DNA from 3 places in the Cupriavidus sp. CPT47-8839-RL05A genome. Region 1 is predicted to be linked to each of the others. Evidence: predicted binding sites of a transcription regulator. Region 1 holds the regulator's gene; each other region holds the start of a gene.
What was found. The regulator sigma-54, encoded in region 1, starts transcription at its own class of promoters, with help from an activator protein. The targets are predictions, from matches to a motif close to TGGCANGNAANCTGCTTT.
Positions count from the first base shown of each region.

Region 2: AC3WVS_RS02040 (ammonium transporter) is a predicted target of sigma-54. The motif match lies at 2,785-2,802, and genes of this name have one in related genera.
Region 3: AC3WVS_RS24380 (phenol hydroxylase subunit) is a predicted target of sigma-54. The motif match lies at 1,853-1,870, and genes of this name have one in related genera.

Region 1 covers NZ_JBYTEG010000009.1:115,503-119,698, forward strand. Annotated here, with positions in the region: gene hpf (ribosome hibernation-promoting factor, HPF/YfiA family) at 419-769, opposite strand; gene AC3WVS_RS13085 (RNA polymerase factor sigma-54) at 818-2,299, opposite strand; gene lptB (LPS export ABC transporter ATP-binding protein) at 2,434-3,234, opposite strand; gene lptA (lipopolysaccharide transport periplasmic protein LptA) at 3,303-3,953, opposite strand; gene lptC (LPS export ABC transporter periplasmic protein LptC) at 4,021-4,196, opposite strand, start outside.
Region 2 covers NZ_JBYTEG010000001.1:456,811-461,006, reverse strand. Annotated here, with positions in the region: gene AC3WVS_RS02050 (Bcr/CflA family multidrug efflux MFS transporter) at 1-460, shown strand, start outside; gene AC3WVS_RS02045 (mechanosensitive ion channel family protein) at 480-1,337, opposite strand; gene AC3WVS_RS02040 (ammonium transporter) at 1,551-2,753, opposite strand; gene AC3WVS_RS02035 (HU family DNA-binding protein) at 3,262-3,543, shown strand; gene AC3WVS_RS02030 (acyl-CoA thioesterase) at 3,754-4,196, shown strand, end outside.
Region 3 covers NZ_JBYTEG010000022.1:40,960-45,155, reverse strand. Annotated here, with positions in the region: gene AC3WVS_RS24395 (aromatic/alkene/methane monooxygenase hydroxylase/oxygenase subunit alpha) at 1-202, opposite strand, end outside; gene AC3WVS_RS24390 (MmoB/DmpM family protein) at 238-519, opposite strand; gene AC3WVS_RS24385 (aromatic/alkene monooxygenase hydroxylase subunit beta) at 552-1,547, opposite strand; gene AC3WVS_RS24380 (phenol hydroxylase subunit) at 1,598-1,822, opposite strand; gene poxR (phenol degradation transcriptional regulator PoxR) at 2,309-4,036, opposite strand; gene AC3WVS_RS24370 (tripartite tricarboxylate transporter substrate binding protein) at 4,180-4,196, opposite strand, start outside.

The DNA of each region.
Region 1 (4,196 bases):
CCGCCGGGCAGTGGGCTGGCTCCGGCCTGCCGTTGGCCTGGCCGGAGGCGTCCGGCCCATTATAGAGCAGCGACTACTCCCGCATTGTGCAGCGCAACGGGGCAAGCCGGTGCAGAACGATACATGGTGATGCAATCGTGCCTCCGCGGCGGGGAGCCGGTGCACCGGTGCGGGGCACGGCCAGGATTCCCTCTCTTTGTATGGCGCAGCATACACCTTGGCGCAGCGCTTGCGAACACCCTTGCTCATTCGGGTGAAAAGCATTGGCTCCGGCGCCACAGCCGGGCCGCGCCGCCAGTGCGGGCGCGGCATGCCGGCGGCAACCGGGAACGCGAGGGCGCAAAAAAGCCGCGCTTCGTGGCGCGGCTTGCCTGTTCAATCCTGATTCAGCAGCCCGCTGCGGGGCTGCCGGGCACGGTCATTGCTGCATTTGCGCTGCGGCCATCTGGTACTTGACCGCTTCGCGGTCGTGGCCTTGCACGCGATCCTTGTAGCGGATCACCTGACGGTCCAGCTTGTCGACGAGTGCGTCGATCGCTGCATACAGGTCTTCGTGATGCGCTTCGACAAAGATGTCCTTGCCCTTGAGATGTAGATTGATTTCCGCGTACTGACGCCGGTCCTTTTCCTTATGGTTGTCGACAGAGAGCAGCACACTAACGCCAATGACTTGATCGAAATGCCTGACGATTCGCTCCAGCTTCGTTTCCACGTACTCACGCAGAGGGGGCGTGATGTCCAGGTGGTGTCCACTGATCTTGAAGTTCATAGCGCTTCTCCTTCTGAAAGAGCCTCACCAGGCAGGCGGTGGGCTCGGCTACAAAGACTTGCGGAGATTGACTGCGGGGATCTTCAGGGCTTCGCGATACTTGGCAACGGTGCGGCGTGCGACAACGAAGCCTTGTTCGCCCAGCAGTTCGGCAATGCGACTGTCGGAAAGGGGATTCCTCGGGTCTTCGGCTCCTATCAGTTGCTTGATCAAGGCGCGGATGGCCGTTGATGAAGCCGCGCCACCGGTTTCGGTGGACACGTGGCTGCCGAAGAAGTACTTCAGTTCGAAAGTACCCATCGGCGTTGCCATATATTTATTGGTCGTCACCCGGGAGATGGTTGACTCGTGTAAACCCAGTGTATCGGCAATCTCCCGCAAAACCAAGGGGCGCATGGCGATTTCGCCGTGGCTGAAAAAGTTCTTTTGACGCTCGACAATGGCCTGCGAGACACGCAGGATTGTGTCGAACCTCTGCTGGATGTTCTTGATCAGCCAGCGCGCCTCCTGCAGCTTCTGCTGCAGCCCGGCGGTGCCGGACTCACCCTTCGCGCCACGCAGGATTTGTGCATACATGTCATTGATGCGCAGCCTCGGCATCACATCCGGATTGAGCTGCGCGATCCAGCCGCCGCCACCCTTGCGCACGAACACGTCCGGCACCACGAAGTCCGCCTCCGGGCGGCTGTATGCATGGCCGGGGTAGGGCGCCAGCGAGCGGATCAGTTCGTGTGCGGACTTCAGCGCCGCTTCATCGACCTGCAGCGCCTTCTTCAGCCGCGTGTAGTCGCGTACTGCGAGCAACTCCAGGTGGTTGGTCACGATGTTCAGGGCCAGTTCGCGCTGCGGGTGCGTCAGGCGCCGCAACTGCAGGGCCAGGCACTCGGCGGCGTTGCGCGCGCCCACGCCGGGCGGGTCGAAGCTCTGCAGCAGCGTGAGGATGGCGTGGACTTCCTCGATCTCGAACTCGAGTTCTTCCGGCAACTCCGTGCAGATCTCCTCAAGCGATGCGCTCAGGTAGCCATCATCGTCGAGTGATTCGATCAGGAAGATGGCCAGGCCCTTGTCGCGCGCGGAGATCTTCAGCGGCGTGAGCTGTTCCATCAGGTACTCGCGCAGCGTGGGCTCGGCTTCACGCAGCTGCATCGGCGTTTTTTCATCCTCGTCGCCCTGGGGGCGGCGGGCAAAGTCGTCCAGGCTCCAGTCGCCGCTGCCATAGTCGTCGCCGTTGCCGCTGTCGCCATAGCTGTCGTCGTCAGCCGCGCCATCGGCGCGGGCCTCGCCATTGCCCTGCGGCTCTGCCGGCGCGGGCGCCGGTGCGCTCTGCAGGTTGACCGAGCCGTCGGCCGCAACGCGCAGCGGGCTTTCGATCCAGTCGTTCTCACGTTCGAGCAGAGGGTTTTCCGTCAGCGCCTGTTCGACCTCTTGCTGCAGTTCCAGCGTGGAAAGCTGCAGCAGCCGGATCGACTGCTGCAGTTGCGGGGTCAGGGCCAGATGCTGGGAAAGGCGGAGCTGTAGCGACGGTTTCATGCGACCTATTCTATGCGCATCTTTCCGTTGTTGGAACGGAAATTGCTATCGCTTATGCGGTCTGATCGCTGCTGGCTGTGGCAGGCCCACGTGCGCCCGCGAAGAGGCCTGCCGCTCCATGGCAGGCCGCTGCATCACATGCGGAAGTTCTCGCCCAGGTAGACGCGCCGCACTGCGTCATTGGCGATGATTTCCTCGGGCTGGCCCGCGGCCAGCACCGTGCCTTCGCTGATGATGTAGGCGTGGTCGCAGATGCCGAGCGTCTCGCGCACGTTGTGGTCGGTGATCAGCACGCCGATATTGCGCGCCTTGAGGAAGCTGACGATGCGCTGGATCTCGCCCACGGCGATCGGGTCCACGCCGGCGAAGGGTTCGTCCAGCAGGATGAAGCGCGGCGACGACGCCAGCGCGCGCGCGATTTCCACGCGGCGGCGCTCGCCGCCCGACAGCGACAGCGCCGGGTTGTTGCGCAGGTGCGCGATCTGCAGGTCGTCGAGCAGCGAATCGAGGCGGCGCTCGATCTCGGCCTTGGCCAGCGGCTTGCCCTTGTCCAGCTGCAGCTCCAGCACCGCGCGGATGTTCTCTTCGACGTTGAGCTTGCGGAATACCGAGGCTTCCTGCGGCAGGTACGACAGCCCCATGCGCGCGCGCTCGTGGATCGGCAGGCCGCTGATGTGGTCGCCGTCGAGCACGATATCGCCTTCGTCCAGCGCCACCAGGCCCACGATCATGTAGAACGACGTGGTCTTGCCCGCGCCGTTGGGCCCGAGCAGGCCGACCACCTCGCCGCTCTTCACGTCGAGCGAGACGTCCTTGACCACCGTGCGCGAGCCATAGCGCTTCTTCAGGTGGCGCACGACCAGGGTGCTGCCGCCGGCAAGGACGGTGGAGGCTTCGACGGAAGGCTTGTCGGCGATGGTTGCGGTATCGGTCATTGGCACAGTCTGGCGTTCAGGCGTTTCCGGCGCCGGCCGCATGCGATGCACGCAGCCGGCGCCAGGCGTCAGGGTTTGTTGGCAGGCGCGGGCGCCGGCTTCAGGTCCAGCGGCGAGCCGCTGCTGCCCGTGGCGCCGGCCTTCTGGTCCTGGCGCGGCGACAGCACCGCGCGTACGCGGCCGGACGGATTGGCGGCCGCGGCGTCGCCGCTGCCGCCGCCGGCAGCCGTGTAGAACTCCTTGCGGCTGTCGTAGGTCAGCACCGCGCCGCGGATCTCGTCGACCTGCTTGGCGCCCTGCAGGCGCGCCATGCGGGCATTGCCGATCAGCTTGGAGTACTCCTGCTTGCCGTCGTACTCGATGCGGTCGCCCCAGCCGTCGATGTATTCGTCGACGCCTTCGCGCTTCTGCCGGATGTAGGCCTGCTTGCCCGGCTTGGCGGTGGCCACCGCGAACTGGTAGCCCTCGGGATCGGTGCGCAGTTCGGCGGCGTCGGACTTCAGGATCATGGTGCCCTTGGTCAGCACCACGTTGCCGGTCAGCGTATAGATCTGCTTGACGTCGTCGTAGCTGGCGTTGTCCGCCTCCAGCACCATCGGCTTGTCGCGGTCCGCGCGCTCGGCCAGGGCGGGCTGGGCCAGCAGGCCGAAGGCCATGGCCAGGGCGAGCAGGGCCGGGGCGGTGCGTCGACGGGACGATGTCGTCAGGGAAGCAGTCATGTTGGCAGGGTTGCTTGAGGGCGTCTGGGTACGTTGGTGCGGGTTGGTGCGGCCCCCGGGCCGGGGCTCAGGACCCCGGCGCGCGGCCCGGGGTCGGCCCGGTGATGATGGTGCCGCGTACATTGCCGAGCAATTGTACTTCGCGCGTGACGTTGTTGAAGATCAGGCCGTTGGCGGTCATCACCGACGGCCCGCGCGTCAGCTTGACCGGCTTGTCGGTCTTGACGATGTCGTCATTGACCA
Region 2 (4,196 bases), on a different contig from region 1:
CGGCATTGCGCCGTCGCACTATGGCTTTGTCTTCGGCGCCAATGCGCTGGGCCTGATTACGATGTCGCAGCTCAACGCCAGGCTGGTGCGCGGCTGCTCGCTCGACCAGGTGCTCGGGGGCGCGCTGCTGGCGGCCTGTGCAGCTGGCCTGGCGCTGGCAGTTGCCGCGCTTGCAGGCATGGCGGTGCTGCCGGTGCTGCTGGCGGGCTTTTTCGTCTTTATCGGCGCGCTCGGCTGCGTATCGCCGAATGCGTCGGCACTGGCGCTCGCCCATCAGGGCCATCGCGCCGGCACGGCCTCGGCGCTGATGGGTACGCTGCAGTTTTCACTCGGGACGCTGGGCGGCGCGGCCGTCAGCCTGTGGCGCGACGGCACCGCGCTGCCGCTGGGCGTGGTGATGGCGGCCTGCGGCGCGGGCGCGGTGCTGATGCGCTACTACGGCCGCTCAGGCCGCCGTTGACACTGGCTGCGAGCCGCCGTCAGGCGGCCTGTTGCACGGCGGCCTGCTGCTCGACAGCCGCCTGTTGCACCACCACCATCTGCGCCGGCATCGGTGCGGCATAGCCAGCCTGGCCGAAGCTCTCGCGGATGATGCGGTTGGTATCGAAATAGACTTGCCAGTAGTGGTCGTTGTGGCAGTACGGACGCACCGCCAGCACCGGGCCGACCAGCGTGAACTCCAGGATCTCGACGTCGACCGGGGGCTCGGCCAGCACGTTGGGGATTTCCGCGATGCGGCCCTTCAGCAGCGCTGCCGCATGGGCGGTGTCGGTGCTGCCGGCAAGCTGCGCTTTCAGTTCCACGCGCCGGTACGGGTTGGCGGTGAAGTTCTGGATGGTATCGCTGAAGATCTTGTTGTTGCCGACCACGGTCTGCACATTGTCCGGCGTGTCGAGCGAGGTTGCGAACAGGCCGATCTCGCGCACCGTGCCGGTCACGCCGCCGATCGTCACGAAGTCTCCCACCTTGAACGGGCGCAGCACCACCAGGAACGCACCGGCAGCGAAGTTCGCCATCAACCCCGACCAGGCCATGCCGATGGCCACGCCAGCGGCGGCGATCAGTGCGGCGAAGGTCGTAGTCTGGATGCCGAAGAAGCCGAGGATGCCGATCACCAGCACCACGTTCAGCGTCACGGTGACGATCGAGCCGACATAGCGCAGCAGCGTGGGATCGACCTTCTGCTTGCCGAGCGCGTTCTGCACCATGCGCACGACAAAGTGGATCAGCCAGCGGCCGATGACCCAGAAGGCAAGGGCCGCCAGGATCTTGACCCCGAATTCCGTCGCGTAGGTGACGACCAGGGCCTTGAGGTTATCGAAGGTAGTGGCATCCATCGGCGTATTCCTTTCATGTTGGTGTCCGGCCGGCCGCCGGCACAACATCCCCCGATTCAGCCGGCAGCGATGTGCTAGCCCTGCGCGCTGTTGCGGCGCAATACATGGGCACGGCAATTATTGAGACGCCGTACCGGAAGTGCAAGCAAATTATTGTTAAGACAAGCCGCTTCGCGCAGCTTGTCTATTTAAATCAGGACGGCCCGAAAGCCATTACCAGTTGGTTTCCCGTTCCGGCGTTGCCGAAATCCGGTGCAAGGTCAGGTCCGCACCGTTGAATTCGCCTTCGGCATCCAGCCGGATGCCCACCAACTTCTTCAGCGCGCCATATACCAGGGTGCCGCCGGCCAGCGCCACCACGATGCCAAGCACGGTGCCGATCGCCTGCGCGCCCAGCGACACGCCGCCCAGCCCGCCCAGCGCCCTGGCCCCGAAGATGCCCGCGGCAATGCCGCCCCAGGCGCCGCACAGCCCGTGCAGCGGCCACACGCCGAGCACGTCATCGATATGCCATTTGTTCTGCGCCAGCGTGAACATATAGACAAAGAGCGCGCCGGCCACCGCGCCGGTGATCAGCGCGCCGAGCGGGTGCATCAGGTCCGAGCCAGCGCACACCGCCACCAGCCCGGCCAGCGGCCCGTTGTAGGCAAAACCCGGGTCGTTGCGTCCGGCCGCCCAGGCCGCCAGCGTGCCGCCGGCCATTGCCATCAGCGAGTTGATCGCCACCAGGCCGCTGACCTTGTCGACCGTCTGCGCGCTCATGACGTTGAAGCCGAACCAGCCCACCGCCAGCACCCAGGCGCCCAGCGCCAGGAACGGGATGTTTGAGGGCGGATGGGCGCTGATGCGGCCGTCCTTCTGGTAGCGCCCGCGCCGCGCGCCCAGCAGCAGCACCGCGGGCAGCGCGATCCAGCCGCCCAGCGCATGCACCACCACCGAGCCGGCGAAGTCATGGAATGGCGCGCCGGCCACGCGCGTGATCCAGTCCTGCACGCCATAGCGCTGGTTCCAGGCGATGCCTTCGAAGAACGGATAGACAAAACCTACCAGTACGAAGGTGGCGACCAGTTGCGGGTTGAAGCGCGAACGCTCGGCAATACCGCCCGAGATAATCGCCGGAATGGCCGCGGCAAATGTCGCCAGGAAAAAGAACTTGACCAGTTCGTAACCGTTTTTCTGTGCCAGCGTTTCGGCCCCGGACATGAATTGCACGCCGTAGGCAATGGTGTAGCCGATAAAGAAATAGGCGATGGTCGAAACCGCAAAATCCACCAGGATCTTTACCAGTGCGTTGACCTGGTTCTTCTTGCGCACCGTGCCCAGTTCCAGGAAGGCGAAGCCGGCGTGCATGGCCAGCACCATGATGGCGCCTAGCAGGATAAACAGGGCGTCGGTGCCGGTCTTCCAGTTGTCCATAGTGACCTCATGCTCAAAATGGGAGCGTGGGTATGCAAAAAGCATTCCAGCAATGGCCGCATCCTGGTGCCACGTGCACCTTGTCGGGTAAAACCGCACCGGAATGCCGCGCACGGGCAGGGGCGGCGCTGTTGGCAGCGTTGCCGCTGGGATCGCCGTGATAGTGCGGATGCGCCGAAATGGCGCGCAACGGCGGCGCTGGCTGAACCGTTATGGTGCGACGCCCCATTTGTGGGAATTTGTCCTATGCTGCTGGTTTGCCCCAGGCGCGCGCCGGTCTGGCGTTGCCGCGCTGCGGGACGGCCCGGCAAAGCCGGCTTCTGGCAAGCGGGAAAAGCGTGGAAAATTGCCCGCTAACCGGCCTCAATCAAGGATTTGCGGGTTTTTTTGTCGCATTGGTGCCACTGGGGATTGCTCTACGCGCGACGGGCAGATTAGACTGCGCCGATCGATGGCTTTGCCGCGAGGCACGCACATCGGTGACGACGACCAACAAGGGAAATCAGCCATGAATAAAGGTGAACTGGTATCGGCCATCGCCGCGGAAGCAGAACTGAGCAATGCCGCCGCCGAGCGCGCGCTCAACGCAGCGCTGGACAGTATCAAGAAGGCAGTGGCAAAGGGCGATTCGGTGACGCTGGTGGGCTTTGGCAGCTTCAGCGCCGGCAAACGCGCCGCCCGCACCGGCCGCAATCCGCGCACCGGTGAAACCATCAAGATCCCGGCCGCCAAGACGGTCAAGTTCTCTGCCGGGCAAGGTTTCAAGGACGCGGTGAACAAGAAGAAGTAAGCAGTTTGCGTCCACAGCGTGAAAAGCGGCCTTGCAGGCCGCTTTTTTGTTGCCTGGCACGGCCCCGCCTGCCGATACCGGGCCGCCGCCGGCAACGGCGGGCACGATCCGGGTTAAACTGCCGGCGCCAGCGTTCCGGCGTGCCCTCAGGCAATGCCGCCATCGCAGGTTCGCCCCCGAAATCCCGCCCCCGCAATCCGTACCCGCATCATGAACGACCAGTCCCACCAGCTTTCCATGACCGTGCTGATGACGCCGGACATGGCCAACTTCTCCGGCAACGTCCACGGCGGCACCATCCTCAAGTACCTGGACATGGTTGCCTATGCCTGCGCCAGCCGCTACGCCGGCCGCTACGTGGTGACGCTGTCGGTCGACCAGGTGGTGTTCCGCCAGCCGATCCACGTGGGCGAGCTGGTGACCTTCCTGGCCTCGGTCAACTTTACCGGCCGCAGCTCGATGGAAATCGGCATCAAGGTGGTGACGGAAAATATCCGCAGCAAGCTGGTGCGCCATACCAACAGCTGCTACTTCACCATGGTGGCCGTGGACGACAACGGCACGCCGGCCGAGGTGCCGCCGCTGGAGCCGCGCGACGAGGTGGAGCGCCAGCGCTTTGCCGCCGCCCAGCAGCGCCGCGCGCTGCGCCAGGA
Region 3 (4,196 bases), on a different contig from region 1:
CCTTCTCCGACTGGTATTTCCAGTAGGCATCCATGGTCATGCGGAACGGGTCTTCCCATTTGTCCCAGTCGTGGATGCGGATGCCCTCGTACTTGTCGAACGGGAAGACCTTGTCCATCGGCTCGTAGGTCGTTTCCCAGGCCAGGTCCCGCGTCATCGAGGCGTACTTCTCGCGCAGGTTGAGCTTCTTGCGTGCGTCCATGATGTCTCCGTGATGTTCTCTATGCCGCGGCCGGGTCAGGCGTTCCAGCGCAGCGTGAAGGCGTCTTCGTCTTCGTCGATGTTTCCGCACAGCGAGATCAGGTTCAGGTGGATCTCCTGCAGGTCCCAGTCGCGGCCGAGCTTGCCGGCCACCAGTTCGCGCACGATGGTCAGGTGGCCGGGGGCGTCGATCTTGACCATGGCGGGGAACTGCGACACCAGCGCATGCGGGTTGGCTTCAGTGATGGCGTCGATGATGGGTCGGGTGTCGTCGTTGTTCTGCAGGGCGATGTAGACGTTGGCAGCGGTGGCTGACATGGCGTGTCTCCGTGGGGTTCGTTGTGGGCGGATCAGGCAGCCAGGCCGAGCTTGCCCAGGCGGACTTCGAACTGCTCGCGGCACAGCGCCACCATCTGCGCGCCGTCTTCGCCGGTGAGCGCATCGGCCACCGGCACCAGCGCCTGCGCCACCTCGGCGCAGGCGGCGCGCGCCCAGCCGGACAGCAGCACGCGGTTGGCATCGGACTCGGCCGCTGCGGCCTGGATCACGGCATCGACCCAGCGTGCGTGCTCGTCGCGCCAGTCGTTCATGAATTCGGTCAGCACCGCCAGCCCGGTGCCGCAGGCGCGCGCGATCACCGCGTCGGCATGCTGGTAGACCAGCGGGTAGAGCAGCCCGTCGAGCACCAGGTTCTGGGCGACGAAGGTCTCGAACCAGTCCCCGGTGACAAAGGTGTGCTCGACAAAGCGGCGCAGCGGCTGCCACGCGGCGCTCTCCAACCAGGCCACCCTGGCACGCTCCAGCGCCACGCCGGTATTGCCGTCCAGCAGCATGCCGATGCGCGACAGGTATTGGGCGATACCCAGGCGGTCCATCGCGCAATAGGTGCAGGCCTGCGTGATGGCCGTGCCCCAGCCATAGTCGGCGCAGTAGAAGTTGTTCATGTTGGCGCCCCACTCCACATGGCGCAGCGGCAGCAGGCCGGTGGCCAGGCGTTCCTGCCATTCGGCCGGCAGCGCCTGCAGCAGCCCGCGCTTCTCGACGAAGGCAAAGCTCTTTTCGGTGGCATCCTGCTGGCGCCCGCGCGCGGTCACGTAGGCGCCGTAGTAGAACTGGCGCGGGTCCTTCAGCGCGTACCAGTCCTGCATCACGATCGCCGTGCGGCGCTTGTCATACAGCTCGAAGCCGGGGTCCCAGGTGGGGCGGTAGTGGAAGTTCACCTCCGACTGCACGTCGTAGGTCGCCTCCTGGTAGCGCGACGCCGGCTTGTCGCCGAAGCGGCGCGCGACATGGCCGTAGGTCTGGCGCAGCGGCTGGATCTGCTGGGTCTTGATATCGACTTGCATCGCTTGGTCTCCTGTATCCCTTCTCTCTTTGTGATGCGGTGGCTGCGGCGTCAGTCGTCGGCTTGCGGCTGCGGCGCGGCTTCCAGCGGGGGCAGGAAGCGCACGCGGTTGACGCAGCAGAAGGCTTCGAACATCGGCTCCGGCATGATCAGTTCGACGTTGAGCTCCGGGTCGGCCACGCTGAAGGCGAACTGCACAAACCCTTCGGGGGTGCGGCCCTCGACCCGCACATAGCGCGGCGTGGCTTCGAACAGGGGAACCGACGGGGTGTTCATGGCGCGCTCCTTTGGCTGGACGCAGGCCTTACTGCGAAGACCGTGCCAGCGAGCGCGAAGCGTTGTCGGACAAGGGTTGCGGGGAATTGGCGATGACGAGCGTGCGCGTTAACCCGGAAAGGTCCGCGCGAAACCTGTCGATGAATTGATGAAGCTGTCCGCAAGCCTTGATCAAATCATCAAAAGCCGCGCCGGGCGGGCGTTTGCGGGCAGCGAGCCAATGCGGATGGGATTGCCCTGCGGCGCAGCAGCGTGCCTGGGCAAGCTGGGTGAGAAGACTTGATCTGGCAGGGAAAAATCGCTGGCGCGGTGCAGCATCGGGCAACTTCGGGCCGATGCGCGGCCGGGCGGGGCTGCATCAAATGATCAAGGGGGGAAATGCGAGGAGCCGGGAGAAGCGGAGGAGATGGGTGGCGCAGGGGATCGTGTGGACGCGCTTGATCTACGCGGGTGTGCTCCCTCAGCATTTGAAGCTTGAAAGCGGCCTCAGTTACCGTTGCCGTGCCCGTTGCCCCCACGCGTGCCGCGCATCTTCCACCGATACGCCAGCTGCGGCCGCGTAATGCCCAGCAACCGCGCCGCCTGGCTCATATTGCCGTCGGCCCGCTGCATGGCCGCCTCCATCAGCACGGTCTCGACGTCGCCCAGCGCCAGCTGCTGCTCTGACATCTGGTCCAGCAGCGCATGGACCGCGGCTTCGCGCAGGTCTGGCAAGGTGCCGCCCGCGCCCAGCCGCGGCGCGGTATCCACCACCGGTGCCACGGTGCCCGGCAGGAACAGGTGGTCGGCGGTGATCTGGCCGCCCTGGCTGGCCAGGATCACGCCGCGCTCGATCACGTTCTCCAGTTCGCGCACGTTGCCGGGCCAGTCATAGTGGCGCAGCTCGGCCAGCGCGCGGTCGGTGATGCCGACGATGCGCTTGCCGTGGCGCGCGCCGTAGCGGGCCACGAAGCGCTCGGCCAGCGGCCGGATATCGTCCAGGCGCTCGCGCAGCGGCGGGATCGTGACCGGGTAGACATTGAGGCGGTAGTACAGGTCCTTGCGGAAAGTGCCCTGCTTCACGGCTTCGGCCAGGTCGACATTGGTGGCGGCCACCAGCCGCACGTCCACCTTGCGCGTGCCGGTGCCGCCCACGCGCTCGACCTCGCCCTCCTGCAGCACGCGCAGCAGCTTGGACTGGGCCGAGGCCGAGAGTTCGCCCAGTTCGTCCAGGAACAGGGTGCCGCCATGTGCACGCTCGAAGCGCCCGGGGCGCGACTGGCTGGCGCCGGTGAAGGCGCCCTTTTCCACGCCGAACAGCTCGGACTCGATCAGCTCATCGGGAATTGCCGCGCAGTTCACGGCAATGAAGGGCTTGTCGGCGCGCCCGCTCACGCTGTGCAGCGCCTGCGCGAACCGCTCCTTGCCCACGCCGGTCTCGCCCAGCAGCAGCACCGTCACGTTGCTGGCCGCGGCGCGTTGCAGCAGGCTCCAGGCGGCGCGAAAGCCTGGCGAGGTGCCGACCAGGTCGGCCGGCGTGGCCGGGGTGCCCTGCAGCGCGCGCAGGTGCTCGACCTCGCTCTGCAAGGCGATGATGGTTTCGATCACGGGATCGGGCTGGTACAGCGCCAGCGCCTGCGCGCCGTCTTCCCAGGCTTCCACCGGCTTGCCGATGATGCGGCAGTGCGCGTGCCCGCAGGCGATGCACTCGACCTCGCGATACAGGATGGTGCGCCCCATCAGCGCCGAGGTGTAGCCGGTGGCGTAGCCGATCTGCATCCAGCAGGCAGGCTCGTCGACGATGCCGAACAGCTGGCGGTGGACGTCGCCCTCGAAGGAGTCTTCCCACAGGAATTCGCCATCGTAGATGCCGGCGGCGATGTCGATGTCGACCTTGACCGGCGTGACCCGCACCACCCCCTCGATGGTATGCAGGCAGGGCCCGATCTCCAGCTGGCCGAAGTCGCTGTGGCCGGCGCGCAGCTTGCGCGCGACCTCCGCATCGCGCATGCCCGAATGGAAGCCCATGCGCATGAACAGGCCGCGCGCCCGCTCCATGCCCAGGGTGTCCACCAGTTCCTTGCGCAGCGCGCCCAGGGCGGCGGTATGGATCAGGATCATGCGCTGCTCGTCCAGCCAGATCGCACCCTCCTCCATGGCGAAGCGCAGGCGGCGGGCAAGATCGGCCAGGCCATCGCGCATGGTGGCCGAGAACTTGTCGGTTGAACTGCTCATTGTCTCCCCTCAGTGCCGGCGGGTGATCCGCTCGAGTGTGCCTTTCGGCTGGCAGCTTATGCACATTATGTGCCAAGGGAAACGGGGGTGGGCAATGACATTGCCCGGGGACTACCCCAACCGGCCGCGCTGGGCCGGGCCGCTCAATCCGCCCGGATAC